Linked DNA regions of Variovorax paradoxus. The protein of the gene in region 2 interacts with the protein of the main gene of each other region in a pairwise test. Links are inferred from orthologs where the notes say so. Each region holds a gene or a part of one and is shown on either strand. Other genes may lie near its edges.

Region 1 (14,802 bases), 2.5 Mb from region 2 along the record:
GCACGCTGCGCATCGCGTCGAACAACGCCGAGCAGGAAGAAGCCCAGGACGAGCTCGACATCGACTACGGCGGCGACGCCATCGAAATCGGCTTCAACGTGACCTACCTGATCGACGCGCTGTCGAACATGGACCAGGACATGGTCAAGCTGGACCTGGCCGACTCCAACAGTTCGGCGCTGCTGACCATCCCCGAGAACGCATCCTTCAAATATGTCGTGATGCCGATGCGTATCTAGCAGACAGACACCGAAGCGCCTTGCGCACACAGCCCGCGGCCCCCCGCGGGTTTGCGCTTTCAAGAGGCGGCGAATTGAGCTTTTGAGAGCCCGAAAAATCACGCGCGAATGCCGTGAGAGACAGAGGAATATCCGAATGAGTGCTGAAGAAAACAAGCCCGACGTGCCGCACACCGAGCCCGTCTACATCCCCGAGATCGAAACGGCCGCAGCGGCCGACAACAGCTACGGCGAAGGCTCCATCACCATCCTCGAAGGGCTCGAGGCCGTGCGCAAGCGCCCCGGCATGTACATCGGCGACACCTCCGACGGCACCGGCCTGCACCACCTGGTGTTCGAAGTGGTGGACAACTCCATCGACGAAGCGCTGGCCGGCCATTGCGACGACATCGTCGTGACCATCCATTCGGACAACTCGATCTCCGTCACCGACAACGGCCGCGGCATTCCCACCGGCGTGAAGATGGACGACAAGCACGAGCCCAAGCGCTCGGCGGCAGAAATCGCGCTCACCGAGCTGCACGCCGGCGGCAAGTTCAACCAGAACAGCTACAAGGTGTCGGGCGGCCTGCACGGCGTGGGCGTGAGCTGCGTGAACGCGCTCAGCGTGATGCTGCGCCTGGTGGTGCGCCGCGAAGGCAAGATCCACGAACTCGAATTCAGCCGCGGCTTCGTGCAGAACCGCCTGCTGGAAACGGTGAGCGGCGTCGAAGTCTCGCCCATGAAGATCATCGGCGACACCGACAAGCGCGGCACCGAAGTGCACTTCCTGCCCGACACGCAGATCTTCAAGGAGAACAACGATTTCCACTATGAAATCCTCTCCAAGCGCCTGCGCGAGCTGAGCTTCCTGAACAACGGCGTGCGCATCCGCCTGAAGGACGAGCGCACCGGCAAGGAAGACGACTTCTCGGGCGCCGGCGGCGTGCGCGGCTTCGTGGAGTTCATCAACAAGGGCAAGACCGTCCTGCATCCGAACTCGTTCTACGCCGAAGGCGAACGCCCGGCCGACACCTACGGCGGCATTCCCGGCACGCACATCGGCGTCGAAGTGGCGATGCAGTGGAACAGCGGCTACAACGAGCAGGTCCTCTGCTTCACCAACAACATCCCGCAGCGTGACGGAGGCACCCACCTCACGGGCCTGCGCGCCGCGATGACCCGCGTCATCAACAAATACATCGAAGAGAACGAGTTCGCCAAGAAGGCGAAGGTCGAAGTCACCGGCGACGACATGCGCGAAGGCCTGTGCTGCGTGCTGAGCGTGAAGGTGCCCGAGCCCAAGTTCTCGAGCCAGACCAAGGACAAGCTGGTGTCCAGCGAAGTGCGCGCGCCGGTGGAAGACATCGTCGGCAAGCTGCTGACCGACTATCTGCAGGAACGCCCGAACGACGCCAAGATCATCTGCGGCAAGATCGTCGAGGCCGCCCGCGCCCGCGAAGCCGCCCGCAAGGCGCGCGAAATGACGCGCCGCAAGGGCGTGCTCGACGGCATGGGTCTGCCCGGCAAGCTGGCCGACTGCCAGGAAAAGGATCCCGCCCTGTGCGAGGTCTACCTGGTGGAGGGTGACTCCGCCGGCGGCTCCGCCAAGCAGGGCCGCGACCGGAAGTTCCAGGCCATCCTGCCGCTGCGCGGCAAGATCCTGAACGTCGAGAAGGCTCGCTACGAGAAGCTGCTCACCAGCAACGAAATTCTCACCATGATCACCGCCCTGGGCACCGGCATCGGCCGCGCAGGCGCGACCACGGCGGGCGGCGGCGCGGACGACTTCAACGTCGCCAAGCTGCGCTACCACCGCATCATCATCATGACCGACGCCGACGTCGACGGCGCCCACATCCGCACGCTGCTGCTCACCTTCTTCTACCGGCAGATGCCGGAGCTGGTGGAGCGCGGCCACATCTACATCGCGCAGCCGCCGCTGTACAAGGTCAAGGTCGGCAAGGAAGAGCAGTACCTGAAGGACGGCCCCGCGCTCGACGCCTTCCTGCTCAAGGTGGCGCTGAAAGACGCGCGCATCGAGACCGGCGGGGCCAGCTCGACCACGCTCAGCGGCGACACCCTGGCCGAACTGGCGCGCAAGCACCAGGTGGCCGAGGCCGTGATTGCGCGCCTGCGCAACTTCATGGACGCCGAGGCGCTGCGCGCCATTGCCGACGGCGTGGCGCTCGACCTCGATACCACGCCCGCCGCCGAGGCTTCGGCCGTGGCGCTGCAGGCCAAGCTGCGCGAACTCAACACCACCGGTGTGCCGGCCGAGGTGAGCAGCGAGTTCGACGCCCGCACCGACAAGCCGCTGCTGCGCATCAGCCGCCGCCACCACGGCAACATCAAGAGCAGCGTGCTCACGCAGGACTTCGTGCACGGCGCCGACTACGCCGCATTGGCCGAAGCCGCCAACACCTTCCGCGGTCTGCTGAGCCCCGAAGGCGCGCTGGTCAAGCGCGGCGAGGGCGAACGCGCCAAGGAAGAAAAGGTCGACGACTTCCGCCAGGCCATGAAGTGGCTCATCAGCGAAGCCGAACGCGCCACTTCGCGCCAGCGCTACAAGGGCCTGGGCGAAATGAACCCCGAGCAGCTGTGGGAAACCACCATGGACCCGACCGTGCGGCGCCTGCTGCGCGTGCAGATCGACGATGCGATCGAAGCCGACCGCGTGTTCACGATGCTGATGGGCGACGAAGTGGAACCGCGCCGGGAGTTCATCGAGCAGAACGCGCTGCGGGCTGCGAATATCGACGTGTAAGCCTTCCAGGCTTCCCAGCACCCCAGAACGCCCGGCCCTTGCCGGGCGTTTTGCTTGGCGGATGCGTCAAACCCTTGAGGCAGAATCTCCGCCAATTTCGTTCGTGCCCACAGGACTCTTCCCATTCCCTCCAGCCTCGCCTTCTTCGAACTGACCACCGTGGCCGGCGATACCGTCGTCACGTCGCTGGCCTTTCCCGAGATGGCGTGGCTCGGCAGCAGCGCGCATGCGATGGCCCGGCGCATGGCGCAGGCAGTGCAGTCGCACCTGATCGACAAGGGCCGCTACCTCGAGGCCGTGCAGATCAGCGATCCGCCGGCATTCGAGCGCCATGAGTTCGATGTCGACCTGCCGGGCGGCAGCGACCCGCTGCTGCACCCGCCGCGCCGCTGCCACCATGTCGCGTTTCTCTCCAGCGGCCCGGCGAACACGCCCTGCATCGGCTACGTGCCCGCTCTGGGCATCGTCGCGCTCGCCGAGGCGGAGCGCCTGCGCGAAGCCGTGAGCGAAGCCATCGTGCTCGAACACCGTCGCGCCGGCCGGCAGACCGACGTGCGGCGCCAGGTGGCGGCCCAATGGTTCGAGCAGGTCGAGCTGACGCAATTGCCGCTCGACCTCGTGTTCCACAGCGCCGAAGCATTGCGCAAGCTGAAGGACGATCGCGCCAAGCCGCTGCTTCCCACGGTGGCCGACGAGATGAGCGTCGGCTCGCGCACCGCCATCGGACTGGCCGTGCCGCTGACCGCTTTGCAGCGCGCGGCGGAGGGCCGGTTCGCGCGCAGCGTGCTGGTCGTCGGCGCGGAAAGCAGCGGCAAGACGGCTCTGATCCACCAGTACGCGCGCGAGCGCCGCGACCGCGCCGCCGGCTCTCCGTGGGAAACCAGCGCGGCACGACTCATCCAGGGCCTGACGCGCGACGGCAGTTGGCAGCAGGCGCTGACCACGCTGTGCCGCGAACTGGCCACGCGCGAAGTGGTGCTCTATGTCGGCCACCTTGCCGAGCTGTTCGAGGTCGGGCAATACCAGGGCAACAGCATCAGCCTCGGCGATGCCTTGCGCGAGCCGCTGGCCCGCGGCCAGTTGATGGTGCTGGCCGAAGCCACGCCCGCCGAACTCTCGCAGATCGACTTGCGCAGCCCCGGCTTCTCGGCGCTGTTCCAGACGCTGCGCCTGCCCGAACTGCCCGAGGCCGAGCAGGAACGCACGATGCTCGCCGCAGTGGCGGCGCTCGCGGCGCAGCACCGCGTCGCGGTGTCGCCGGATGCGGTGTCCGAGCTGATCGCGCTGCAGCGCCGCTTTTCGCCGTACTCGGGCTTCCCGGGCAAAGGCATCCGCTTCTTCGAAGAACTGATCCTGCACGTGCGCGGCCAGCAGGGCGCGGTGATCGGGCGCGACGATGCGCTCGCCGCGTTCTGCGCCGAGACCGGCATGCCGCGTCGCATGCTCGACGCGCGGCTGCCGCTCTCGCTCGACGAAGTCGACGGCTTTTTCCGCAGCCGCCTGTTCGGCCAGCCCGAGGCGCTGTCGGTGGTGACGAATCTGCTGGTCGCCACCAAGGCCGGGCTCGCGCGCGGCGGCAAGCCGATCGCGTCGATGCTGCTGATCGGCCCGACCGGCGTGGGCAAGACGGAGACGGCCAAGGCGTTGGCCGAATTCATGTTCGGCGATCCGCGCCGCATGATCCGCATCGACATGAGCGAGTACGCCGACCCCGCCGCCGTGCTGCGCCTGCTCGGCGATCTTGGCGGCGACGAGGGCGTGCTGATCGGCGCGGTGCGGCGCCAGCCGTTCTCCGTCGTGCTGTTCGACGAACTCGAAAAAGCCCACCCCAGCTTCTTCGACCTGCTGCTGCAGGTACTCGGAGAAGGCCGCCTCACCGGCGGCGACGGCCTCACCGCCAACTTCTGCGGCAGCTTCGTGGTGATGACGTCGAACCTGGGCGCGGAGGCGATGCAGCGCATGCCGATGGGCCTGGGCGCGGTGCGCGGCGATCCGCGCGCCCATTTCGAGCAGGCGGTGCAGCAGGCTTTGCGCCCCGAGCTGTTCAATCGCATCGACCACATCGTGCCCTTCGCCCCGTTGTCGGCCACCGAGCGCGCACCGATCTTCGGGCGCGAGATGACGCTGCTGCGCAAGCGGGAAGGCCTGCTCGAACGCAGCGCCGAACTGACGCTCGACGACGACGTTGCCGCCCGTCTCGCCGCGCTGCCCGGCGACGAGCGCTACGGCGCCCGCGACGTGCAGCGCGTGCTGCGCCGGCAACTGCTGCTGCCCCTCGCACATGCGCTGGCACCGCATGCCTATGTCACGCCGCTGGCCGTGCGCATCGGCGCGGGCGACACCGGCCAGCCGCTGGGCGTGCGCGCCGACCCGCTGCAGCGCCCGGTCGACAACGCGCCGCTGCTGGCCGCCGAGGCATTGGCCGACGCGCGCCGCCATTGGCAACGCGTGACCGAAGGGCCGCTCTTCGTGAACCTGGTGAACCAGGTGTTCCGCCTCGACGACGAGCGGCGCCGCTACGAGAAGAAGCGCAACCGCGCACCGCACTTGCCGCACTGGGACGGCACGCCGTCCGCCAGCCGCGCCCGCACCTTGGCCGCTGTGCAACAGACGGCACAGGGCTTGTTCGCCGAGATCATGACGCTCGAGGGGCAAGCCCTGCTCGCGCTGGTAGGCGAGTCCGATGCGCCGCCAGACATCGCCGCGTGGCGCACCCGCTTCACCGCGTTCAAGCAGCAGGCCTTTCATGCCGTGCGGCCGGACAGCGGCGTGTGCACCGTGGGCCTTTACGCCGCGCCGGCATTGGCCACCACACTGCATGACGCGTGGTGCGAACTCGCGGCGCTTGCCGGCTTCGAATTCCGCCCGCAGGTGGTGCGGCTCGGCGACGAACCCCGCAAACCCGCGCCTCCAGCCGACGCAGAGGCGCGCGAGGAAAAGCGCGAGGAAAAATCAGAAGACGAGGCCCCGCCCAGCCCCTACCTGAAGTTTCCCTGGCCGCAGGCATCGAGCCGCAAGAGCCTGATCGTGGGCTTCGAGATCGAACTCAAGGGACCGGCGGTGTTCGACTACTTCCGCCAGGAGGGCGGCGTCTGGCGCATCTGGGTCGGCGACCGCAACAAGTCGGACGCCTGGGTTTCGGTGCGCAGCGGCACGCTCTCCAACTTCGAGACGCCGCACAACGTGCACCGCCAGCATTTCTTCGACAGCCGGCCTGTGCACCGCTTTCTGAGGGACGGCATGCTGGCCGCGCAGCAGGCCGACTGGAAAACCTCGTTCCCGGACGCACCCGCCTGGAAGCGTGCGCTCGACGCGCAGTTCGACGCGCTCATGGACCGCATGCTGCTCGGGGAGGACGACTGATGAGCGGACGCGGCAGCCTGCGCATCCCGGTTTTCGTCACGCATCGCAAGGAGGCGGGCTACCGGCTGCGCTGCCTGTTCCTGCCGGAGATCGACGCGACGGCCATGCGCTACGAAGCGGCGCTGAACAAGTTGCGCCAGGCGGTCGTGCATCACTTTCGCGGCACCCGCAGTACGCGCGCCACGCTCGACGAGCGCCTGTGGCTCGGCTTTGCGCCTGAACTGCGTTTCGAACTCGTGCCGCTGGGTTTCGACAGCGGCCGCCGCTGGATCGAAGGCGCATTTGCCGCGGCCCACTTCACCGTCGGCGCACGCCGCTACGCCTGCCTGCCGCAGCTCGACGGCATGGTGGCCGACCTCGGTGAACTGCATCTGGACAAGGGGCAACGCACCGAGCGGCTGGTGGCCAGCATTCAGGCCTGGTTCCGTGAACAGCGCAAGGAGCGGGGCGACGCCTTCGACCCGCAGCGCTGCCTGGCCGCGCCGAACGACGAACTCGGCGAGCTCGAAATCTCGATGCACCTGGCTCAGGGCCGCTTCCCGTTCGAGAGCGAGCACGACCTGCGCGCCGCGATGCGCGACGACGGCATCGGCGACGGGCCGACCGAGATGGCGCGCGCCGCCGTCGATCTGAACGATCTTTATCCGGATGAGCTGACCCAGGCGATCCTGCGCGACGAGGCCATCGAGGAACTGGGCCGCGCGATCTACCGGCCCGACGGCGGCGCCGGCGCCATCGTGCTCGTGGGTCCGCGCGGCGCCGGCAAGACGGCGCTGGTGCATGGCGCACTGCGGCAGTTCATGGTCTCCGAAACGGGCCGCGACCGCGCGAAGCTGCAGAAGATCTGGCATCTCGACCCGATGCGCGTGATCTCCGGCATGAGCGTGATCGGCCAGTGGCAGCGCCGCATGGCCGTGCTGCTGCAGCATCTGCAGTTCCGCCTGCGCGACGACTTCCGCATCGCCAGGCCCGATCACTTGTACTGCGACAACCTCGTCGCGCTGCTGGCCATCGGCAAGAGTTCGCAGAACACGCTGACGCTGGCCGACGTGCTGCGCCCGCTGCTCGAGAAGCGCGCCTTCACCATGATCGGCGAAGCCACGCCCGAGGCCTGGCAGAAGGTGCAGCAGCGCGACCGCCGCTTTGCCGACCTGTTCCGCGTGATCCGCGTCGATCCGCCGCCGCGCGAGGCGGCCATCCGCATCGTCGCCTGGCGCCGCGCCGAACTGGAGCGCCAGCACGAGTGCCGCATCTCCGCCGCCGCGGTGGCCGAGCTGCTGAAGATGGAGCGCCGCTTCGCCGCCGACGAGGTGCTGCCGGGCTCGGCGATCCGCGTGCTCGACCGGCTCGCCGTGCGCCATGCGCGCGGGGAGGTCGGCCGCGCCGAAGTGCTGGCCGCCTACACCGCGGCGTATCACTTCCGCGAGAAGCTGTTCTCCCGCCAGATCGGCCTGGCACCAGCGGAAGCCGCGGCGCATTTCGCGGCGCGGCTGATCGGCCAGCCCGAGGCGCGCGCGCAGCTGGTCGATGTGATCGCGCTAATCAAGTCCGGCCTCGCGGCGCCGGGCAAGCCGCTGTCGTCGCTGCTCTTCATCGGACCGACCGGCGTCGGCAAGAGCGAGGCGGCGAAGCTGCTGGCCGACTACCTGTTCGAGGACGAGGGCGGCCTGGTGCGCTTCGACATGAACGAATACGTCGACGGCGATGCGACCGGCCGCCTCATCGGCGACGCCTACCGCCCCGACGGCCAGCTCACCGCCGCCGTGCGCCAGCGCCGAGCCTGCGTGCTGCTGCTCGACGAAATCGAGAAAGCCCATCCGTCCGTGCACGACCTGCTGCTGCAGGTGCTCGGCGAAGGCCGGCTGACCGATGCGCTGGGCCGCACCACCGACTTCTCGCAATGCGTGGTCGTGCTCACCTCGAACCTCGGCGCCGCCGCGGCGAGCCGCCATACCGGCTTCGTGCGGCAGGAAGCCGACGTGGCGCATACCTACCGCGAGGCGGTCGAGCGTTTCTTCCGGCCCGAATTCCTGAACCGCATCGACCAGGTCGTCGGCTTCACGCCGCTGGGCGCGGACGACATCGCCGCCATCGCCCGGCTGCAGCTGGAGCGCGTGCTGGCGCGCGATGGCTTCGTGCGCAGGCTGACCTTCCTGAATGTGTCGGCACAGGCGCTGGACCACTTGGCGCGGCTCGGTCACGACGAGACGCTCGGCGCGCGGGCGCTGAAACGCGGCATCGAGCGAGCACTGACGCAGCCCATCGCGCAGCGCCTGGCGTCTTCGCACAGCGGCCAGCCGATGCTGCTGGACGTGAGCTTCGGCGAGGGCGGCCTGACGACCCGGGCCACCGTGCTCGACTACGCCGTGCGGCGCGCGGTGCCGCTGCCGGAAGACACCGGGTCGGCGGCCGGCTACCAGGCGCTCGCGGGCATTGCCGACGCGCTGCACGAACGCCTGCGCGCGCAGCTCGACGCAGCGCCGGCGGAACCTGAAGCACTGGCGCTGCGCGCGCTGCAGGTGCGGCTGGACCCGCTGCGCGAGGTGCTGGCACGCCGCAGCTGGGATCTTTCGGAGCGCCGCGTGGCGCCGGGGCGCACGGTCAAGCAGAACCAGCCGCGGCCACGCGAGTGGCGCGTGGCGAGCCGCCAGCAGGCGCTCGACGAGCTGATGGTGCAGCAGGACATCCGGGAATTCTTCGAGCAACTGTTTGCCGGCGCGTCACCGGTGCGCGGCATGGACACCGAACTCGTGCGCTGGCAGCTCGAGATCGACCAGCTGGCGAGCCGCGCCGACAGCCTTGGCCGGCATGGCATCGAGCGAGTGGCGGTGGAGATCGTGCCGCTGCAGACCGGCGCCGGCGAGGCCACGGTCCGGACGGCATGGGCCGACTACGCAGCGCTGATCGCGCAGCTCGACCTGCACGAACTGCCGTCGCCGCGCGCAGGCGTTCGCTGCTTCGAGGGCATCGGCCTGCGCGACGCGTTCGGCGGGGAATGCGGCATCCACCTCTGGTACGCCGGCGACGACCGGCCGTTGCCGCTGGCGGTGCGGCTGCTGTCCGCGGAGCCTGATGCCGCACCGGAACCGCTGCCCACCGAGATCGTGCGCATCCGCCTGGAGCCCGCGCGGCCAGGCGACCACCGGCGCCTGACAGACCTGCGCTCAGGCCGCGTGCGCAAGTTCAGCGGCCCGCTCACCGAAGAAGACTGGCGCCTGATGCTGTGGGACAGTCGTGCCGCAGGCCGCGCGCCCGCCGCGCAGGACTGAGAAGGAAGAGACCCGCATCCGCATGGCCACGCTTTCGTACCCCCTGGTGTGCTGGCAGCTCGACGACACGTCCGTCTGCGGCATCCTGCTCGGCACCGACTTCCAGGTGATAGAGCGCAATGCCCGCCGCGTGAAGGCCGCGCTGGCCGAAACCCTGCAGCGTGAACGCGAGCGCGACGGTTACGTGCCCGAGCCGGACATCGACGAAGCGCGGCTCAAGCTCGTGCATGTGTCGGTGAGCCTCGCGCACCGCACTGAAAAAGGCAGTTTCCCGGTGCCTCGGGCCACGGATTTCCACGTGGCGGCGGTGTTTGGCGAGAACGAGGAAGACGGCTACGCCAAGTGCTACCTGCCCTGGCTCGACCAGAGCTTCTATTACTACGACGACGCGCAGTTGCCGGTGCTGATCGAGCACTACACCCGCGAATGCCTCGACGGTCTCTCGCCCGAAGATGCGCAGCGTTTCCTGATGCCCGCCGCGCCGTGGCTCGACCAGATCGACGTGCGGCGCGACGACAGGACCACGAACAGGCAGCATGTGCCGCGCCATCTGCGCGAGGCTCATGCGCAACTCGACGCCGTGGCCGACCGCCTGCCCGAGACCGGCGCGCGCCGCGGCCTGCATGTGTTTCCCGAGGTGGCCTGGGAGCAGGGCGCACTGAGCGACGAAATAGCGGCACGGCTCGCGCGCGGCGGCAACCTGCTGCTGGTGGGCGAGCCCGGCGTCGGCAAGAGCGTGGTGATCCTCGAGGCGATCCGCAAGGCGCACCGCCTCACGGCCGCGCGCGACGCGCCGCCGACCTTCTGGCGCAGTCATGCCGAGCGGCTCGTCGGCCGGGCGAAGTACCTGGGCGAATGGCAGGCGCTGTGCGACCAGACGGTGGAATGGCTGGACATGTCGAACGGCCTGCTGTGGGTCACGGACTTCGTGAACCTGCTGCAGGTCGGCGGCGAAAGCCCCGAGGAATCGATGGCCGCCTACCTGCTGCCGGCGCTGCGCCGAGGCACATTGCGGCTGGTCGGCGAAGCCAATCCCAGCGAACTCGAGATCGCGCGCCAGCGCCTGCCCGGATTCATCGACTGCTTCGAGACCCTGCGCCTGCCCGAGATGGACAGCGTGCGCGCGCGCCGCGTGCTCGACCTGTTCGCGGGCCACGCGAAGAACACGCTGTCGATCGAGATCGAGCGGCCGGCGCTGGACACCGGCTACCGGCTGCTCGGGCGTTATGTGCGCTACGACAGCTTTCCAGGCAAGGCGGTGCGCTTCTTCGGCGACTGCGTGCGCGAAGCCATTGCCGGGCAAACAGGCGTCGTGACCGAAGCCAGCGCCATCGCGCACTTTGCCAAGAGCACCGGCCTGCCCGAAAGCTTTCTACGCGACGACCAGCCGCTGGACGACACCCAGGTGCACGGCTTCTTCGCGCAGAAGCTGTTCGGCCAGGACGCGGCCATCGGGCACCTGAAAGACGTGGTCTATCTTTTCAAGGCCGGGCTGAACGACCCGGCCAAGCCGATTGCGACCCTGCTGTTCGCCGGGCCGACCGGCGTCGGCAAGACCGCGGCGGCCAAGGCGCTGGCGCGCTATTTCTTCGGTGCCGGCGACGACGCGGACCCGCTCTTTCGCATCGACATGAGCGAGTTCCAGCACGCCTTCCAGATCGCGCGCCTGATCGGCTCCGGCAAGCGGCCCGGGAAGCTGGTGGAGCACGTGCGGCGGCAGCCGTTTTCGGTCGTGCTGCTCGACGAGATCGAGAAAGCCGACGCCTCGGTGTTCGACCTTCTGCTCACCGTGCTCGACGAAGGCCGCCTGCGCGACAGCCGCGGGCGCATGACCGACTTTCGCAGCACGGTCATCGTGATGACCACCAACCTGGGCGTGCGCCACGGCGCGTCGCTGGGATTCGGCGAGCCGGCGAACGGCGGCGGCGCGGTGCACGACATCCGCCAGTTCTTCAGGCCCGAGTTCTTCAACCGCATCGACCGCGTCGTGCCGTTCGCGCCGCTGTCGCGCACGGCCATCGAGGCCATCGCGGTGCAGGAGCTGCAGGCGATCGCGCAGCGCGAAGGGCTGGCGCGACGCGGCGTGCGGCTGAACTTCTCGCCCGAGGTCGTGGCGTTCGTCGCGGACAAGGGGTTCAGTCCGAAATACGGCGCCCGGCCGCTGCAGCGCGCGGTCGAGCAGCATGTGGTGGCCGCGGTCGCGCGAGCGATGTTCGGGCCGGTCGCGGACGGGGCTTGCCTGGAAGTGGGGCTGGTGGACGGCGTCGTCGTGGCGAGACCGGGGCTCGGCTGAGCCAGGCTCCGCGCGAGTCCTTGGCGCGCGGGTGGATCAGCCACGGATCCTTGCTCGCCATGCACCGCCGTAGAACTGCGCCATGCACCCTAGCGGATTCCGACGCGGCAGCGCCCCCCGAAAACAGCCCGCATCAGGGTTTCCGTGAGGTTTGTGAGCGAATGTGGCTTACACGGCCGTCACACGGGCGTCACCAGCTATGAAAACAATAGCATTCACATTCAATCCGAGGATCGTTCCTCGTAAACGCTATATCTAGCCCGACTCTTGCTAAGCAAAATCCTCGACGGATTTCACGTCACGCAAGTTCGAGGACCACACAGCAATGAACCCTTCGCGTCTCCGCCGGCCACTGGCCGCGCTGGTTTTGGGCGGCACAGCAGCTTTCCTCGGGGCCCTGACTTCGGCCCATGCGTTCTCCAACCCACCCATCCAGGTGGCGCAGGGCATCGAATACATGAGCGGCGGCGCCACCCGCGACGAAGCCGCCTTCATGGAAATGGTGTCGCCCCGCTGGGCCGCGACCATCGCGCTGGGCGTGAGCGACGGCAAGGGGGCGCAGCAGCCCGGCTTTCCGGCCAAGGCCCACGTCGAAATCCGCCAGAAGTACACCGGCCAGGCCGTGATGACCTTGGACTCGCAGAGCCCCTACATGCTCGCGCGCCTGAATCCCGGCGCCTATGACGTGAACGTGACGCTGGGCGGCCTGACGCTCACGCAGTCGCTGGTGGTGATTGCCGGCGTGCCGGCGCGCGCGTCGTTCGTGTGGCCGTCGAATTTCGACATGGCCTCGGTCACGCCGCCGCTGCCGCAGGCGCTGGCACAGACGGCCTCGACCACCCGTTGAGAAACCGGCGCACGGCCGCGGCCGTTGCGTCCTCGGTCAGCCTTTCCTAAGTCGCGCCCCGCACAGTGGGGACATCGTGGGTTCTCGCCACGACGACCAGGAAAGGATCCAGACCATGACTTCCCGCTTTTCATCGCGCATGCGGCCCGTGGCGGCCGCGATGCTGTGCGGCGCCGTTCTGCTCGGCGCGTTCTCGGCGGCGCAGGCCGCGGTGAACCCGCCGATCTACATGACGCACGGCGTCGAGTACATGAGCGGCGGCATCGGCAGCGACGAAGCCCAGCTGATGGAAACGGTGCTGCCGCGCTGGCCCGCCAGTTTCGAATTCGCGATCAAGGACCACAAGGGCGCCGAGTTCGCCGCCAACGTGCACGTGACGGTGCGCGACAGCAGCGGTGTCGCGCTGCTCGACAACGTGGTGTCCGGCGGTCCGTTCATGGTGGCCCGGCTCGACCCGGGCAACTACGAAGTCGAGGCCCAACTCGGCAACCAGGTTTTGAAGCAGCAGCTGCGCGTGCCGCAGGGCGCATCGGCCAAGGCGACCTTCGTCTGGCCGGCGGGCACCGACATGGCTTCGGCCGGCACGCGCGCGGTGCAATAACCGGTGAAAGTGGGCGCCGGCACCGCATGCCGCCGGCGCTGATTTTCGGGCTCCGGTTGAGCCCACAACGCCCGCTATCCGGGCGCCTGTCGCTATAGAAAAAATAGCGGCTCTGGCGCCATCGGGCGTCTTGAATGCGCGGCATGCGCCTTGCAGATGGTGTATCCCGGGCAATGCCCGACCCCATTGCCCCGATGCCGATCCGTCCCCTGAGCGCGCTCACTGCGCTGCTCCATGCCTACATCGCGCTGCGCCTGCTGCCGGCGCTCGCCGTGCTCACGCCTGCATGGCCGCTGGCGCTGCTCGCGCTGATGGTCTCGGCGCTCACGATTCCGCTGCCTTTCCTGTCGCGCCGCATCGAGCGCAACGCTTCGATGGGCGAAGCACTCAAGTGGATCGGGCTGATCAGCATGGGCTGGTTCTCCTCGATGTTCGTGTTGACGCTGGTGCGCGACGCGGGCCTGCTGCTGACGTGGCTGGCCAGCGCACTGGGCGGCGTGCAGGTGCAATGGAACACGCTGCGCCCGTGGAGCGCGCTGGCGGTGCTGGTCATTGCCACGGCCACGTCGGCCATCGGTTTTCTGAACGCTCGGCGCACGGCCAGCGTGAAGCGGGTCGAGGTGCCGATCCGCGGGCTGCCGCAGGCGCTCGAGGGCTTCACAATCGCGCAGCTCAGCGACATCCATGTCGGGCCGACGATCAAGAGCGGCTACATCCAGCGCATCGTCGAGGTGGTCAACCGGCTGGGCGCCGACACCATCGCCATCACCGGCGACCTGGTGGACGGCAGCGTGCCGGAACTGCGCGAACACATCGCGCCGCTGGCCGGGCTGCGCGCGCGGCACGGCACCTTCGTGGTCACCGGCAACCACGAGTACTACGCGGGCGCGCATGCCTGGATCGACGAGCTGCGCCGACTGGGCCTCAAGGTTTTGCTGAACGAGCACGTGGTGCTGCAGACGCGCAACGTGCGCGGCGCGCAGACCGACGAAGAGCTGTTCGAAAGCGCGCTGGTGCTGGCCGGCGTGACCGACTTCACCGCCGGTCATTTCGACGCGGCCCACGCCAGCGACCCGCATCTGGCGTTGCACGATGCACCGCCGCTGGTGCACACGCGTGTGCTGCTGGCGCACCAGCCGCGCAGCGCGCCGCTGGCCGCGGCGGCGGGCTACCAGCTGCAGCTGTCGGGCCACACGCACGGCGGCCAGTTCTTTCCATGGAATCTGTTCGTGCCGATGCAGCAGCCTTTCACGGCGGGCCTGCACCGCCTGCACGACATGTGGGTCTATGTGAGCCGGGGCACCGGCTACTGGGGTCCACCGAAGCGCTTTGGCGCGCCCTCCGAGATCACGCTGCTGACGCTGGTACCGGCCGCCTGAGCGGCCTCGGTCAATCGGGGCTGGATTCGAGTTCGGCCAGGCGCCGCGCGTTCGACGTGGCGGCC
Region 2 (14,812 bases):
GTTGGTGTACGCGAAGGCCAGCAGGTGCGGCAGGTGGCTCACGGCGGCGAAGGCGGCGTCGTGCTCTTCGTGCGTCATGGTGACCACGTGCGCGCCGATGCCGCTCCACACCTGCGAGGCCCGCTGCACGTTGGAGCGCAGCGTGGTCTTCACCGGCGTCAGCACGACCTGGCGGCCATTGAAGAGCGAGGCCTCGGCGTGCTCGATGCCCGACAGCTCCTTGCCTGCGATCGGATGCGCCGGCACGAAGTTGGCGAACTGGCGCTGCAGCCCGTTGCGGGCGGCCTCGATCACGTCGCCCTTGGTCGAGCCGACGTCCATCACCAGCGTTTCGCTCGCGATGCCGTGGCGGATGGCCTTGAAGGTGGCTTCCGATGCAGCCACCGGCACCGCCAGCAGCACGATGTCGGCGCCCGACACCGCCAGCAGCGCCGAGGGCGCCGCCACGTCGATCACGCCTAGCTGGCGTGCCCGCTCGGTGGTGGAGGGCGACTTGCTGTAGCCCACCACGCGTTTCACCAGCTTCGCGCGCTTGAGCGCGAGCGCGAAGGAGCCGCCCATCAGGCCGCAGCCGATCAGTCCCAGTTGTTCGAACATCTGTGTGTCTGCCCGCCGCTCAGGACTTGACGGGATAGGCGCCCAGCACCTTGTAGAAGGCGCAGAGTCCGCGCAGTTCGGCCAGCGCCGCGGCCACGTTGGGCTGCGAGGGGTGGCCGTCGAGGTCGATGTAGAAGTAGTACTCCCACTGGCCGGTGCGCGCGGGGCGCGACTCGAAGCGGGTCATCGACACGTTGTTCGCCTTCAGCGGCACCAGCAGGTCATGCACCGCGCCGGGCCGGTTGGGCACCGAGACGATCAGGCTGGTGCAGTCGCGGCCCGAGGCCGGCGGCATGGCCAGCGTCTGCGGCAGGCAGATGACGGAGAAGCGGGTGCGGTTGTACGAGTCGTCCTGGATGGCGTGCGCTACGATGTGCAGGCCGAAGCGGGTGGCGGCGCGTTCGCCGGCCAGCGCGGCCCAGGCCGGGTTGGTGGAGGCGAGGCGGGCGCCTTCGGCGTTGCTCGACACGGCGCGCCGTTCGGCGTTCGGCAGGTGCTTGGACAGCCAGGTCTGGCACTGGGCCAGCGCCTGCGGATGGGCCAGCACGGCTTCCACGCCTTCGAGCGAGTTGCTGCTGCGCAGGAGGTGGTGGCGCACCAGCAGGCTGACTTCGCCTACGACATGGGTGGGCGAGTGCAGGAAAAGGTCGAGCGAACGCGTGACCACGCCTTCGGTCGAGTTCTCGACGCCGACCACCCCGTACTGGGCGCTGCCGGCGGCCGTGGCGTGGAACACCTCGTCGAAGCTGGCGCAGTAGATCAGGTCGGCGGCGCCGCCGAAGTAATCGATGGCGGCCTGTTCGCAGAAAGTGCCTTCGGGGCCGAGAACGGCCACGCGCTGGGGCGATTCGAGCGCCAGGCAGGCCGACATGATCTCGCGCCAGATGGCCGCCACATGGAGGTCCTTGAGCGGACCTCCGTTGCTCTTCTGCATCTTGTCGATGACCTGCGCCACGCGATCGGGGCGGAAGAACGGCGTGCCCTCGCGCTTCTTGACCTCGCCGACCAGCTCGGCCACATGGGCCCGCTCATTGAGCAGGCTGAGCAGTCGCTGGTCGAGCGAGTCGATCTGCACGCGCAGATCGGCCAGGCTTTCGGAGTTATCGGAAGGAGAGGAGGGTGGTGTGGGGGCGGAGGCGGTCATCGGTGCGAGCAACTGAGCGGAGCATGCGCCTAGGCATGCGATCGCTCGAATTCTCGCATGTAGCCCACGAGTGCCTGCACCCCTTCCAGCGGCATGGCGTTGTAAATGCTGGCGCGCATGCCGCCGACCGACTTATGGCCCTTGAGCTGCAGCAGCCCGGCTTCGCGCGCGCCGGCCAGGAAGGCCTCGTTGCGGCCTTCGTCAGCCAGGAAGAACGGCACGTTCATGCGTGAGCGGCAGCCGGGGTCGATGCGGTTGGCGTAGAAGTCGGAGCCGTCGATGAAGTCGTACAGCAGCTTCGCCTTCGCGATGTTGCGCTGCTCCATGGCCGCGACGCCGGTGAACTCGCCTTCCTTCTGTTGCAGCAGCCACTGGAACGTGAGCCCCGCCATGTAGATGCCCCAGGTCGGTGGGGTGTTGTACATGGAGTTGTTGTCGGCCACGGTCTTGTAGTTGAACGCGCTGGGGCAGATCTCGAGGGCGTGGCCGAGGAGGTCGTCACGCACGACGACGATCGTCAGGCCGGCCGGGCCGAGGTTCTTCTGCGCGCCGCCGAAGGCCAGGCCCACGCGGCTCCAGTCGACGCTGCGCGAGGCGACGTGCGACGAGAAATCGATGACCAGCGGGGCATTGCTGCCGAGCGCCGCCAGGTCGGGCAGCTGCTGGAATTCGATGCCGTTGATGGTCTCGTTGGAGCACACATGCACGTACGAGGCGTCCTTGGACAGCTGCCAGGTCGCGGGATCGGGCAATCGGGTGTGCTGGTCGTCGGCGTTGCTAGCAATCACGCGCGCGGTGCAGTAGCGCTGCGCTTCCTTGTGCGACTTGGCGCTCCAGCTGCCGGTGATGACGAAGTCGGCGGTCTTGCCGCGCGACAGGTTCAGCGGAACGATGGCGTTCTCGCCGAGGCCGCCGCCCTGCATGAACAGGACGTGGAAATTGGAGGGCACGGCCAGCAGCGTGCGGATGTCGGCTTCGGCCTGCGTGCAGATCGAGCCGAATTCCTTGCCGCGATGGCTCATTTCCATCACGCTCATGCCGCTGCCGTGCCAGTCGAGCATTTCGGAGGCAGCGCGTTGCAGCACCGCCTCCGGCATGGCAGCCGGACCGGCCGAAAAGTTGTAGGGGCGCTTGCCGGCCGGCGTCTGCTGCTGGGTCACGTTGCTTTACTTCTTGGCTGGTGCCTTGGCCGGAGCCTTGGCGGCGGGAGCCTCGGTCGGAGCGCCGAGGGCCTTGGCGACGTTTTCGTCGAGTGCGCGCATCTTGGGTTCGATGGTGGCGCGCGTGTCGGCCACCAGCTTTTCCGTGAGAGCGGTCTGCATCTTCGGGTTCAGGTCCTGGTACTTCTTGCTCAGGGGCGAGTTGATCCAGGCCAGCAGTTGCTTGAGCTCGTCTTCGCTGAAGTTCTGCTCGAGCAGGGGGGTCAGGGCGCCAGGAGCCAGTTGCACGGCCTTGTCGCGCACGATCGGGTAGGCGTCGTCGAAGTACTTCTTCAGCTCTGCGTCGGCGGCCTTGGCGGCTGCTTCACGCTTGGCTTCCGGCACCTGCGTCTGCAGGTACTGCGAACCCGCCTGTGCGATCGGAGCGCTCGATTGCTCGACCAGGCCGCGCGCCAGCGATTCGATGCCGGGGCGCTGGATGTCGATGAACTGCTTGATGAGCGTGGCCTTGTCCTGGGCCATGACGGCCATCGAACTGCTAGCCAGGGCGACCGTCAGAAGTGCGAGTTTGATTTTTTTCACTGAGGATTCTCCGTTGAAGATGAGGAAGTATCGTCCGCGTCAGGCTCGGTTTCGCCATTTGCGTCGTTTTCGACGATACGTTGCAGCCCGCTGAGTTTGGCGCCTTCGTCGAGCCCGATCAGCGTGACGCCTTGCGTCGCACGACCCAGTTCGCGAATTTCGGCAACCCGCGTGCGTACAAGCACGCCCTTGTCGGTAATGAGCATGATCTCATCATCCGAATGCACGAGTGTGGCGGCAACGACCTTGCCGTTGCGCTCACTCTGTTGAATCGCGATCATGCCTTTGGTTCCACGGCCGTGGCGCGTGTATTCCGTAATGCTTGTGCGTTTTCCGTAACCGTTTTCGGTCGCGGTGAGCACGCTCTGCTGCTCGTCCTCGGCCACCAGCATGGCGATCACGCCCTGGCCCGCCTCGAGCGACATGCCGCGCACGCCGCGGGCATTGCGGCCCAGCGGGCGGACGTCTTCCTCGTCGAAGCGCACGGCCTTGCCGCCGTCGCTGAAGAGCATCACGTCGTGCTTGCCGTCGGTGAGGGCGGCGCCGATCAGGTAGTCGCCTTCATCGAGGTTCACGGCAATGATGCCGCCCTTGCGCGGGTTGTTGAACTCGTCGAGCGCGGTCTTCTTGACGGTGCCCATCGAGGTCGCCATGAACACGTACTGGTCGGCCGGGAAGTTGCGCTTTTCACCGGTGAGGGCAAGCGCGACGTTGATCTTCTCGCCTTCCTGCAGCGGGAACATGTTGACGATGGGCCGGCCGCGCGAGCCGCGTGAACCTGCCGGCACTTCCCACACCTTGAGCCAGTACAGCCGGCCGCGGTTCGAGAAGCACAGGATGTAGTCGTGCGTGTTGGCGATGAAGAGCTGGTCGATCCAGTCGTCGTCCTTGGTGGCGGTGGCCTGCTTGCCGCGGCCGCCGCGCTTCTGGGCACGGTACTCTCCCAGCGGCTGGCTCTTGATGTAGCCGCTGTGCGAGAGCGTCACCACCATGTCGGTCGGGGTGATCAGGTCTTCGGTCGAGAGGTCGTAGGCGCTGTGCTCCACCAGGCTGCGGCGCGCGCCGATCTTCGACTGGCCGAACTCCTGCTTGATGGTGCCCAGCTCTTCGCCAATGATGGTCGAGACGCGCTCGGGCTTGGCCAGGATGTCGAGCAGGTCGTCGATCTCGGCCATGACGTCCTTGTACTCGGCCACGATCTTGTCCTGCTCGAGGCCGGTCAGGCGCTGCAGGCGCATCTGCAGGATTTCCTGGGCTTGCGTGTCCGACAGGCGGTAGAGGCCGTCGCCCCCCATGCCGTACTCGCGCTCGAGGCCCTCGGGGCGGTAGTCGTCGGCGTTGATCACGCCGCCGTCGGCGCGCGAGCGCGTGAGCATTTCGCGCACCAGCTTGCTGTCCCAGCTGCGGGTCATGAGCTCGGCCTTGGCGACCGGCGGCGTGGGCGACTCGCGGATGATGCGGATGAACTCGTCGATGTTCGCCAGCGCCACCGCCAGGCCTTCGAGCACGTGGCCGCGTTCGCGTGCCTTGCGCAGGTTGAAGACGGTGCGGCGCGTGACCACTTCGCGGCGGTGCTGCAGGAAGACCTGGATCAGGTCCTTCAGGTTGCACAGCTTGGGCTGGCCGTCGACCAGCGCCACCATGTTGATGCCGAAGGTGTCCTGCAGCTGCGTCTGCTTGTAGAGGTTGTTGAGCACGACTTCGGGCACTTCGCCGCGCTTGAGTTCGATCACCAGTCGCATGCCCGACTTGTCGGACTCGTCCTGGATGTGGCTGATGCCTTCGATCTTCTTTTCGTGCACCAGCTCTGCCATGCGCTCCTGCAGCGTCTTCTTGTTGACCTGGTAGGGGAGCTCGTCGACGATGATCGCCTGGCGCTGGCCGCGGTCGATGTCCTCGAAGTGGCACTTGGCGCGCATCACGACCTTGCCGCGGCCGGTGCGGTAGCCGTCCTTCACGCCGTTGATACCGTAGATGATGCCGGCGGTGGGGAAGTCGGGCGCCGGCACGATTTCCATCAATTCGTCGATGGAGGCCTCGGGGTTGCGAAGCAGGTACAGGCAGGCGTCGACGACCTCGTTCAGGTTGTGCGGCGGAATATTGGTGGCCATGCCGACCGCAATACCGCCGGAGCCATTGACCAGCAAATTGGGCAACTGGCTCGGCAGCACTTTCGGCTCTTTTTCGGAGCCGTCGTAATTGTCCTGAAAGTCGACAGTTTCCTTGTCGATATCGGCCAGCATTTCGTGCGCAATTTTGGCCAGCCGGATTTCCGTATAACGCATTGCGGCCGCGTTGTCTCCATCGACCGACCCGAAGTTGCCCTGGCCGTCGACCAGCATGTGGCGCATGGAGAAGTCCTGGGCCAGCCGCACGATGGTGTCGTAGACCGACTGGTCGCCGTGCGGGTGGTACTTACCGATCACGTCGCCGACGATACGGGCCGACTTCTTGTACGGCCGGTTCCAGTCGTTGTTGAGTTCGTGCATCGCGAAGAGCACGCGGCGGTGTACCGGCTTGAGGCCGTCACGGGCGTCGGGAAGCGCTCGGCCGACGATCACGCTCATGGCGTAATCGAGATAGCTGCTACGCATTTCCTCTTCAAGACTGATGGGCAGGGTTTCTTTTGCGAAGGAGGTCATGAGCGAGGTGCTGGCGGCAGGAAGGCGAAATTTTACGCTGTGAGGGGTGTCGCACCGCCGCAACACAAGGCGTCTATTCCGCCTCCGTCCTACGCTTCGGGGGCGTCCAGCGGCCTGTTTGCCAAAGACCCTATGGCACAATCGCCTCAACGTTTTGGGTGGTGGTCACTTAAAGCGTCCTTGATTCGCAGCGCGGCTGCGGCTTTTTCCCCAAGAGGAGAACCATGAAGAAACTGAATAAAGTGGCGATGATGTTTGCAGTCGCTGCGCTCGCCACTGCCGCCGGCGCGCAGACCCGTGTCACCGCTGCGGACGGCGGTCCTACGATCGACAACTGGCAAAACGGCACCGGCGAACTGGTTTGGAAGAACGGCACGAACGAACTGTGCTGGCGCGATGCCAACTGGACGCCCGCAACGGCTGCCGCTGGTTGCGACGGTGCTCTGGTTCCTGCCGCTCCGGTCGCTGTGGCTCCGACGCCTGTCGCTCCGGTTCCCCCGACGCCTCAGCAAGTCGCCGCTTCGAAGGTGACCTTCGCTGCTGACGCCTTCTTCGACTTCGACAAGTCGGTTCTGAAGCCCGAAGGTCGCGCGAAGCTGACCGATCTGGTCGAGAAGATCCGTGGCGTCAACCTCGAAGTGATCATCGCTGTGGGCCACACCGACTCGATCGGTACGGTTCCCTACAACCAGCGTCTGTCGGTCCGTCGCGCCGAAGCTGTCAAGGCCTTCCTGGTCTCGAAGGGCATCGAACGCAACCGCGTCTACACCGAAGGCAAGGGCAAGTCGCAGCCTGTGGCTGACAACAAGACCAAGGAAGGTCGCGCCAAGAACCGTCGCGTGGAAATCGAAGTGGTCGGCACCCGCGCCAACTAATCAATCGATTTCATCGATCATGAAAACCCCGCTACGGCGGGGTTTTTTTATGCCTGTTGAATTAGTGCCTGCTCATTCGACAAAGCCTGCCCGGTGTTTACCGGGCATTGCTCGTTTCATAATCGCTGTATGACAGAAAACGTGAATGCCGATCCGGCCGAACTGGCCAAGTTTTCAGAACTGGCCCATCGCTGGTGGGATTTGGAAAGCGAATTCCGCCCGCTGCACGAAATCAATCCATTGCGTCTGGAATGGATTGACGGTATTGCGCCTATATCGCAGCGCCGAGTGCTCGATATCGGCTGCGGCGGTGGCATCCTGGCCGATTCGATGGCTCGCAAGGGCGCGGAAGTGCTGGGTATCGACCTGGCCGGCAAGGCGCTCAAAGTGGCGCAGCTTCATGCACTCGAAGCAGGCACGCGCAGCGTGAAGTACCGCGAGATCAGTGCCGAGGCACTGGCCGCTCAACAGCCGGGCAGCTTCGATGTCGTCACCTGCATGGAAATGCTCGAGCATGTGCCACAACCGGCTTCGGTGATCCAGGCCTGCGCCGCGCTGGTCAAGCCGGGCGGCTGGGTGTTTTTCTCGACCATCAACCGTAACCTGAAGTCCTTCATGCTGGCTATCGTGGGCGCCGAATACGTGCTCGGCATGCTCCCACGCGGGACGCATGAATATGCGAAGCTGATCCGCCCCAGCGAACTGGCGGCCTATTGCCGCGCCGCCGGGCTCGACCTGCGGCACACCCGTGGCATGGAGCACAACCCGTTGACGCGCCGCTACTGGCTCAGCGGCGACACCAGCGTCAACTACATGTTCGCCACCCAGAAGCCGGGTGCTCCAGCATGAGCGGCGTCTCGAAGACTCAGGCCGTGCTGTTCGACCTCGACGGCACGTTGATCGACAGCGCACCCGATCTGGGAGCCGCAGCCGACAAGATGCGCACCGATCGCGGCCTGGCGTCCTATCCGCTCGAAAGATACCGACCGATGGCGGGTGCCGGCGCACGGGGCATGCTCGGCGTGGCCTTCGGCATCACCCCTGAGTCGCCCGAGTTCGACGAACTGCGCGAAGAGTTCTTCGTGACTTATGAGCGTCGCATGCTGCTCAACACGCAGGTGTTCGACGGCGTCCAGGCGTTGATAGAGGCGCTGCGCGAGCAGGGCTTGCTGTGGGGCGTTGTCACCAACAAATCGATGCGATTCACCGATCCGCTGACGCGCGCCATCCCGCTCTTCGAGACCGCAGGCGCGGTGATCAGCGGCGACACCACGCCGTTCGCCAAGCCGCATCCCGAGCCGCTGCATGAGGCCGCACGCAGGCTCGGCGTGCCGTCAGAAGCCTGCATGTACGTGGGTGACGACGAGCGCGACATCATCGCGGGCCGCGCAGCGGGCATGCGTACGGTTGCCGCGACCTACGGCTACATGGGTTCGCAGGCAGATTCGGCCCTCTGGAAGGCCGACGCATCAATATCTTCGCCCATGGAGCTCTTGAAGTTACTCAATAGCGCCTAAAATGGTTCTCTTGGGGCTGCACTGGTTTCGACGTGGGTTCGGAGTCGCAGCGGGGCATGTCGAGCTGAATGCGCTCGTAAAACAGATTCAAACAAACTAACTGCAAACGACGAACGTTTCGCACTCGCTGCTTAATTGCCAGTGAGCCTTGCAACAGTTGGCCGATGGGCTGGGCAAGGGGGTCTGGAGCAATCCTGACCTCCCGGCTGCAAGGATAATTACATGGGCTGGCTTCGATCCGGGTACCTTGGGTCGAGGCGAGAAAATAGGGTGCTGGCGTCCGGTTTAGCGTGTGACTGCGCGGTTCCGGAAGCGAGACTTAAATCAGATCACTAAACATGTAGAACTGCGCGATGAAGGCTTGCGGACGGGGGTTCAAATCCCCCCAGCTCCACCACATTCTTCACGCAACCCAAGTCCGGCAAGATCACGGACTTGGGCAATCTGGCAATCAGCGCAACGCTTCGACCAGATCCAGCACCATCCGGTCCGGACCGAACTTCTCCACGCCTTGCGTCAGCAGCGCATCCACGGCCTGCGCGATGCCATGTCCGGCTGACGCCTGTTCCGCCATGTCGTTGTAGTAGCCCAGGTCCTTCTTGGCGTTGGCCATCGAGAACTTCAGCGAGTCGGTGCCGCCCGTCAGCAGCTTGGGCTTGACGCGTTCCAGCGCCACGCCGTTGCCGCCGCCCTTGGCCAGCACGTCGACGAACACATCGGGCTTCACACCAGCGCGCTCCGCGCAGGCCGCCGCTTCGCACAGCAGTGCCACGGTGCCCAGCGACACGAAGTTGTGCAGCAGCTTCATCGCATGACCGGCGCCGATGCCACCCACGTGCGTGATGTTCTCGGCAAAGCAGCGCAGCAGCGGCAGGCACGAGGCCAGCACCTCGGCATCGCCACCCACCAGCAGGTTCAGGCGGCCTTCGGCGGCTTCCTTGGCGGTGCGGGTCATGGGCGCGTCGATGAACTTGCCGCCCTTGGCACTCACAGCCTCGGCCACCTTGGCGGTGGAGGCGGGCACGGCCGTCGAACAGTCGATCACCACCGTGCCGGGCCGCAGGGCGGTGAGCGCGCCCTTGTCGCCGAGCATCACAGCTTCCACCTGCGGCGTGCCGGTGACGCACAGGATCAGCACGTCGACCTGTGCCGCGAGCGCGGCCACGTCCTTCACCGACGTGGCGCCTGCCTTCAGCAGGCCGTCGATGGGCTGGTTGCCCGCATGTTCAAGCACCGTCAGCTGGTGGCCGTGCTTGACGATGTTGCTGGCGATGCCGTGGCCCATCAGGCCGACGCCGACGAGGCCGACCTTGCGCGGCGTTTGCTGTTCAGTGGTTGTCATGTGTTGTCTTCATCCGTGCTTGATTGCGATGGTCTTGAGGGTCGTGAATCCGAGCAGGGCCTCGAAGCCCTTCTCGCGGCCGAAGCCGCTGGATTTCACGCCGCCGAAGGGCAGTTCTACACCACCCGCCGCACCGTAATTGTTGACGAAGACCTGGCCGCAGTGCAGCTTGTGCGCCATGCGCAACTGGCGCGCGCCGTCGCGGGTCCATACGCCGGCCACCAGGCCGAAGTCCGTGCCGTTGGCCAGGCGCACCGCCTCTGCTTCATCGGCAAAGGGCATCACGACCAGCACGGGGCCGAAGATCTCGCGCTGCGCGAGGTCGCTGTCGTGCGGCACGTCGCGGAACAGCACGGCTTCCTGGTAGTAGCCGGCGGAAGACGCATTGGGCGACACCGTACCGCGTGCCGCCACCTTCAGGCCCGCGGCCTCGGCCGTCGCGACCATGTCGCGCACCTGGCGGAACTGCTTTTCGTTGATGAGCGGGCCCATGTCCAGGTCCTCGGAGGGCGCCCCTGCGCGCACGGCCGCGAAACGCTTGGCCAGCCGCGCGACGACCTCTTCGTAGACCGACTGCTCCACCAGCACGCGGCTGCCCGCGGAGCAGGTCTGGCCCGCGTTCTGGATGATGGCGTTGAGCAGCACCGGCTCTGCCGCGTCGAGGTCGGCGTCGGCGAACACGATCTGCGGCGACTTGCCGCCCAGCTCCAGCGTCACCGGGCAGTGGCGCTCGGCGGCGGCCAGGCCCACGCTGCGGCCGGTCATGGTCGAGCCGGTGAACGAGATGTGATCGATGCCCGGGTGCGCGCACAGTGCCGCGCCGGCTTCCTTGCCGTAGCCCGTCACCACGTTGAGCGCGCCGGCCGGGAAGCCGACTTCGGTCGCGAGTTCGGCGAGCCGCAGCAGCGACAGGCTGGCATCCTCGGCCGGCTTCACCACGCAGGCGTTGCCCGCTGCGAGCGATGCGCCCACGCTGCGGCCCGCGATCTGCATCGGGTAGTTCCAGGGAATGATGTGGCCCGTCACGCCGTGCGGAATGCGCACTGTCAGCACTGTGTAGCCGCGCTCATAGGGCAGGGTGTCGCCGTGCAGCTTGTCGCATGCGCCGGCGTAGTACTCCATGTAGCGGGCCAGCGCGGTGGCGTCGTTGCGTGCCACGCGCAGTGCCTTGCCGGTGTCGCGCGCCTCGAGCTGGGCCAGCTCTTCGTGGTGCTCCATCACGGCGGCGCCGAGCTTGGCGAGCAGCCGGCCGCGCTGCAGCGCGGTCATCTCGCCCCAGGGGCCGTCGAAGTTGTCGCCCATGGCCTGGCGCGCGGCGCGCACGGCGGTGTCGATGTCGGCGGTGGTGCCGCGTGCGATCTCGCCGAATTTCTGGCCGTCGCTCGGATCGATCACGTCGATGGTGGCGTTGCCTTCGGACGCCACGCGGCGGCCGTCGATGAAGTGGGTGGCGGTCATGGTGTCATGTCTCCTTGTGGCGGATCACTTGGGTTCCGGCCAGGGTTTCTGTGCTTCGCGGATCTGCTCGAAGGCGCGGCTGAACTGCAGCACGCCCAGGTCGTCGAAACGGCGCCCCGCGATCTGCAGGCCGATGGGCAAGCCTTCGGCCGAGTAGCCGCAGTTGATCGAGGCGGCCGGCTGCTCCGACATGTTGTAGGGCACCGTGAAGCCGATGTGCTCCAGCGGCCGCATCGGGTCGTTGGTCGGCGAGGCGTGGTCGGCGGGCGCCGGCAGGTTAGGCGACACCGGCGAGATCACGAAATCGTAGGCCTTGGTGGCCGAGATGGTGGCCGCGCGCGTGGCGACGAACTGGCTGTAGGCGTCGAAGATGTGCGCGCCCGAAAAGCCGGCGGCGCTCTCGGCCCAGTCGCGGATGTACGGCAGGATCTTCGCGCGCTGCTCGGCCGTCATGGCCTGCATGTCGAGGCACGAGCGCATGCGCCAGAAGTGGTCCATGCCCTGCAGCATCTTCGGCGTCATGAACGCCGGGATTTCCTCGACGTGCGCGCCGGCGGCCTCGATGCGTTTCGCCGCGCGGCGCACCGCTTCGGCGATCTGCGGATCCAGCGGCAGGCCACAGCCTGCGTCCATGTGCAGCGCCACGAGCTTGCCCTTGATGAACGACGGGTCGACCTCGAAGGCGTTCCAGTCGATGACCGGCGGCGGCAGTTCCGAATAGTCGCGGTCGTCGGGCTGTGCCATCGACGCCATCATCAGCGCCGAATCGGCCACGGTGCGCGTCATCGGCCCGGCGCAGCGGCCCATGTAGGGCGAGCTCAGGGGGATGCGGCCGAAGCTGGGCTTGAGCGTGTAGATGCCGCACCAGCTGGCGGGCAGGCGCAGCGAGCCGCCGATGTCGGTACCCACGTGCAGCGGGCCATAACCGGCGGCAGCCGCCGCGCCTGCGCCGGAGCTGGAACCGCCCGGCGTGCGCGAAAGATCCCACGGGTTGCGCGAAAGCTCATGAAAGCTCGACAGCCCCGACGACAGCATGCCCAGGTCGGGCATCGTGGTCTTGGCCACCAGCACCGTGCCGTCTTCCTTCAGGCGGGCGGCGGGCGGCGAGTCGTAGCTCATCGGCACGAGCTCGTAGGCGGCGGTGCCCAGCGGCATCGGATCGCCCTCGGTCGCGAGGTTGTCCTTGATGGTCACTGGCACGCCATCGAGCGTGCCGCGCGGCTTGCCGGCCAGCCAGCGGGCCTCGGAGGCGCGCGCCTGCTCCAGCGCGAGTTCGGGCCGGAACAGCCAGGTCGCGCGAAGCTCGGGTTCGTACGCGGCGATGCGTTCGTTCACCGAGCGCGCCACTTCCACCGGCGACAGCTCCTTGGCGGCGTAAGCCGCGTGCAGCTCCTGCACGCTCAGCGAATAGAGGGGCTTCGTCGTCATCGCATCAACCCCACGAGATCGCGGCCAGGTCGTTCACCACGATCGGCATGTTTGGCCACAGGCCCTTGACCTCCTTGCGCGCGATGGTCGGGAACACCGCCTGGTAGAGGAAGCCGTTCACCGCGTCGGTGGCCAGCATGCGCTGCGCATCGGCCAGCAGGTCGGCGCGGCGCTTCTTGTTCTCTTCGTTCTGGATGGTGACGAACAGGTCGCGGAACTTCTTGGAGTCGTAGCCCCAGTAGTAGTCGGCCTCGGTGTACTTCACCAGGTCGAAGGGCTCCACGTGCGCCACCATCGTCAGGTCGAAGTCGTGCGCGCCGCCGAAAGTGCCGCTGAGCCACTGGGCCCACTCGACGTTCTGGATCTTCACGTTGATGCCGATCTGCGCCAGCTGCGCAGCGATCATCTCGCCGCCCTGACGTGCATACGAGGGCGGCGGCAGCTGCAGGCGCAGTTCCAGCGGCGTCTTCACGCCGGCTTCGGCCAGCAGCTTCTTCGCCTTCTCGATGTCGAAGGGGTTCATCGCCGTGGTGTCGACGAAGCCCGGCGCGCCCATCGCGTAATGGCTGCCGATTGGCTTGCCGAAGCCGTCCGCCGCGCCCTGGATGATGGCGTTGCGGTCGATGGCCGCCAGGATCGCGCGGCGCACGCGCACGTCGTCCAGCGGTTTCTTGCGGTTGTTGATGGTCAGGATCACCTTGCCGCGCGTGCCCACTTCGATCACCTGGAAGCGCGGGTTGCCCTTGAACTGCGCCACCGAGCGCGTGCCCGCGCGCGGGAAGATGTCGATGTCGTTTGCCATCAGCGCGGCGGTCTGCGCCGCGGTGTCCGACATGAAGCGGAACACGAACTTCGGAACCTTCGCCAGGTTCTGGTCGCGGTAGCTCGGCGACTTGACCAGCGTGCACGAGGCGCCGCGCTGCCATGCACTCAGCTTGTAGGGGCCGGTGCCTACCGGCGCGGTGGCGTTGGTGTCGGCGCTCTTGGGCTCGACGATGCAGGCGGTCGACTGCCCCAGCATGAAGGGCAGATCGGGGTTGGGCAGTGTGCTGTTGACGCCCACCGTGTACTCGTCGAGCACCACGGTGCCGATCTCGCTGAAGAAGCGCTTGTCCTTGTTGGTGCTCTTGGCGCCGCCCGCGCGGTCGAACGAGAACTTCACCGTGTGCGCGTTGAAGGGCTGGTCGTTCTCGAAGCGCACGCCCTTGCGTAGCTTGAAGACGAAGGTCTTCATGTCGGGCGACGACGACCAGCTTTCGGCCAGCATCGGCGTGACCGAGCCGTCGGCGTTCACCTTGGTGAGCGTCTCGAAGATGTTGTACTGCGTGATTTCCGCGATGGCCGATGCCGCGCCGGTGGTCGGGTCCAGGCCCGGCGGTTCGAGCGGCATGCCGATCGTCAGCGTGTTCTTGCCGGCCTGCGCGCGCGCCTGGGGCAGGAAGACACCCGGGATTGCCGCGGCCATGGCGGAAGTCATGAGTGTGCGTCGCTTCAACATTCGATAGTTCCTGGAGGTGAGGGAGAAATTGGGAGGTCCGGCCCGGCTAGCGAGACGGCGTGTGCAGCACCGCCGACAGCAGCGTGCGCGTGTACTCGTGCTGCGCATGCGCGAAGAGATCGGCCGGACGGCCTCGCTCCACGATGCGGCCCTTGAAGACCACGCACACTTCGTCGCACAGGTGGTTGACCACCGCGAGGTCGTGGCTGATGAGCAGGTAGCTGATGCCGAACTGCTGCTGCAGGTCCTGCATGAGGTTGAGCACCTGGGCCTGCACCGACACGTCGAGCGCGCTCACCGGCTCGTCGGCCACGATGAGCTTGGGACGCGTGATGAGCGCTCGCGCGATGGCGATGCGCTGGCGCTGTCCGCCCGAGAACTCGTGCGGGTACTTGTCCATGTCGGTGGTGCGCAGGCCGACGGCGGAGAGTGCTTCCGATGCGCGCTCGCGCTGCTCGGCGCGGCTGGTTTCGGCCAGCGCCTCCAGCGGCTCGGCCACGATGCGCGCCACGGTCTGGCGCGGATCGAGCGAACCATACGGGTCCTGGAACACCATCTGGAAGTCGCGC

What was found.
Region 1: the proteins of gyrA (region 2) and gyrB interact in binary tests that used the Escherichia coli proteins (3 or more experiments, as listed by UniProt). The link is inferred for Variovorax paradoxus from one-to-one orthologs.

Annotation. Positions count from the first base shown.
Region 1 is NZ_CP091716.1:106,240-121,041, forward strand. The notes cover bases 1-3,185. They hold gyrB (DNA topoisomerase (ATP-hydrolyzing) subunit B), read left to right. Parts: upstream 1-375; coding sequence 376-2,985; downstream 2,986-3,185. Other genes in these bases: dnaN (DNA polymerase III subunit beta), read left to right, coding at 1-239; L3V85_RS00640 (AAA family ATPase), read left to right, coding at 3,145-3,185. In the rest of the region: more of L3V85_RS00640, read left to right, coding at 3,186-6,348; L3V85_RS00645 (AAA family ATPase), read left to right, coding at 6,348-9,617; L3V85_RS00650 (AAA family ATPase), read left to right, coding at 9,640-11,910; L3V85_RS00655 (hypothetical protein), read left to right, coding at 12,236-12,757; L3V85_RS00660 (hypothetical protein), read left to right, coding at 12,873-13,358; L3V85_RS00665 (metallophosphoesterase), read left to right, coding at 13,493-14,737; L3V85_RS00670 (polyhydroxyalkanoate granule-associated phasin), read right to left, coding at 14,748-14,802. UniProt on the Escherichia coli protein: DNA gyrase negatively supercoils closed circular double-stranded DNA in an ATP-dependent manner to maintain chromosomes in an underwound state.
Region 2 is NZ_CP091716.1:2,567,920-2,582,731, forward strand. Bases 3,280-6,474 are described here. They hold gyrA (DNA gyrase subunit A), read right to left. Parts: upstream 6,126-6,474; coding sequence 3,480-6,125; downstream 3,280-3,479. Other genes in these bases: L3V85_RS12050 (DUF2059 domain-containing protein), read right to left, coding at 3,280-3,483; ompA (outer membrane protein OmpA), read left to right, coding at 6,350-6,474. Also shown: L3V85_RS12035 (prephenate dehydrogenase), read right to left, coding at 1-597; pheA (prephenate dehydratase), read right to left, coding at 617-1,741; serC (3-phosphoserine/phosphohydroxythreonine transaminase), read right to left, coding at 1,771-2,838; more of L3V85_RS12050, read right to left, coding at 2,908-3,279; more of ompA, read left to right, coding at 6,475-7,000; bifunctional 2-polyprenyl-6-hydroxyphenol methylase/3-demethylubiquinol 3-O-methyltransferase UbiG, read left to right, coding at 7,130-7,849; gph (phosphoglycolate phosphatase), read left to right, coding at 7,846-8,517; L3V85_RS12080 (NAD(P)-dependent oxidoreductase), read right to left, coding at 8,969-9,859; L3V85_RS12085 (aldehyde dehydrogenase family protein), read right to left, coding at 9,869-11,317; L3V85_RS12090 (amidase), read right to left, coding at 11,342-12,745; L3V85_RS12095 (ABC transporter substrate-binding protein), read right to left, coding at 12,750-14,243; L3V85_RS12100 (ATP-binding cassette domain-containing protein), read right to left, coding at 14,290-14,812. UniProt on the Escherichia coli protein: A type II topoisomerase that negatively supercoils closed circular double-stranded (ds) DNA in an ATP-dependent manner to maintain chromosomes in an underwound state.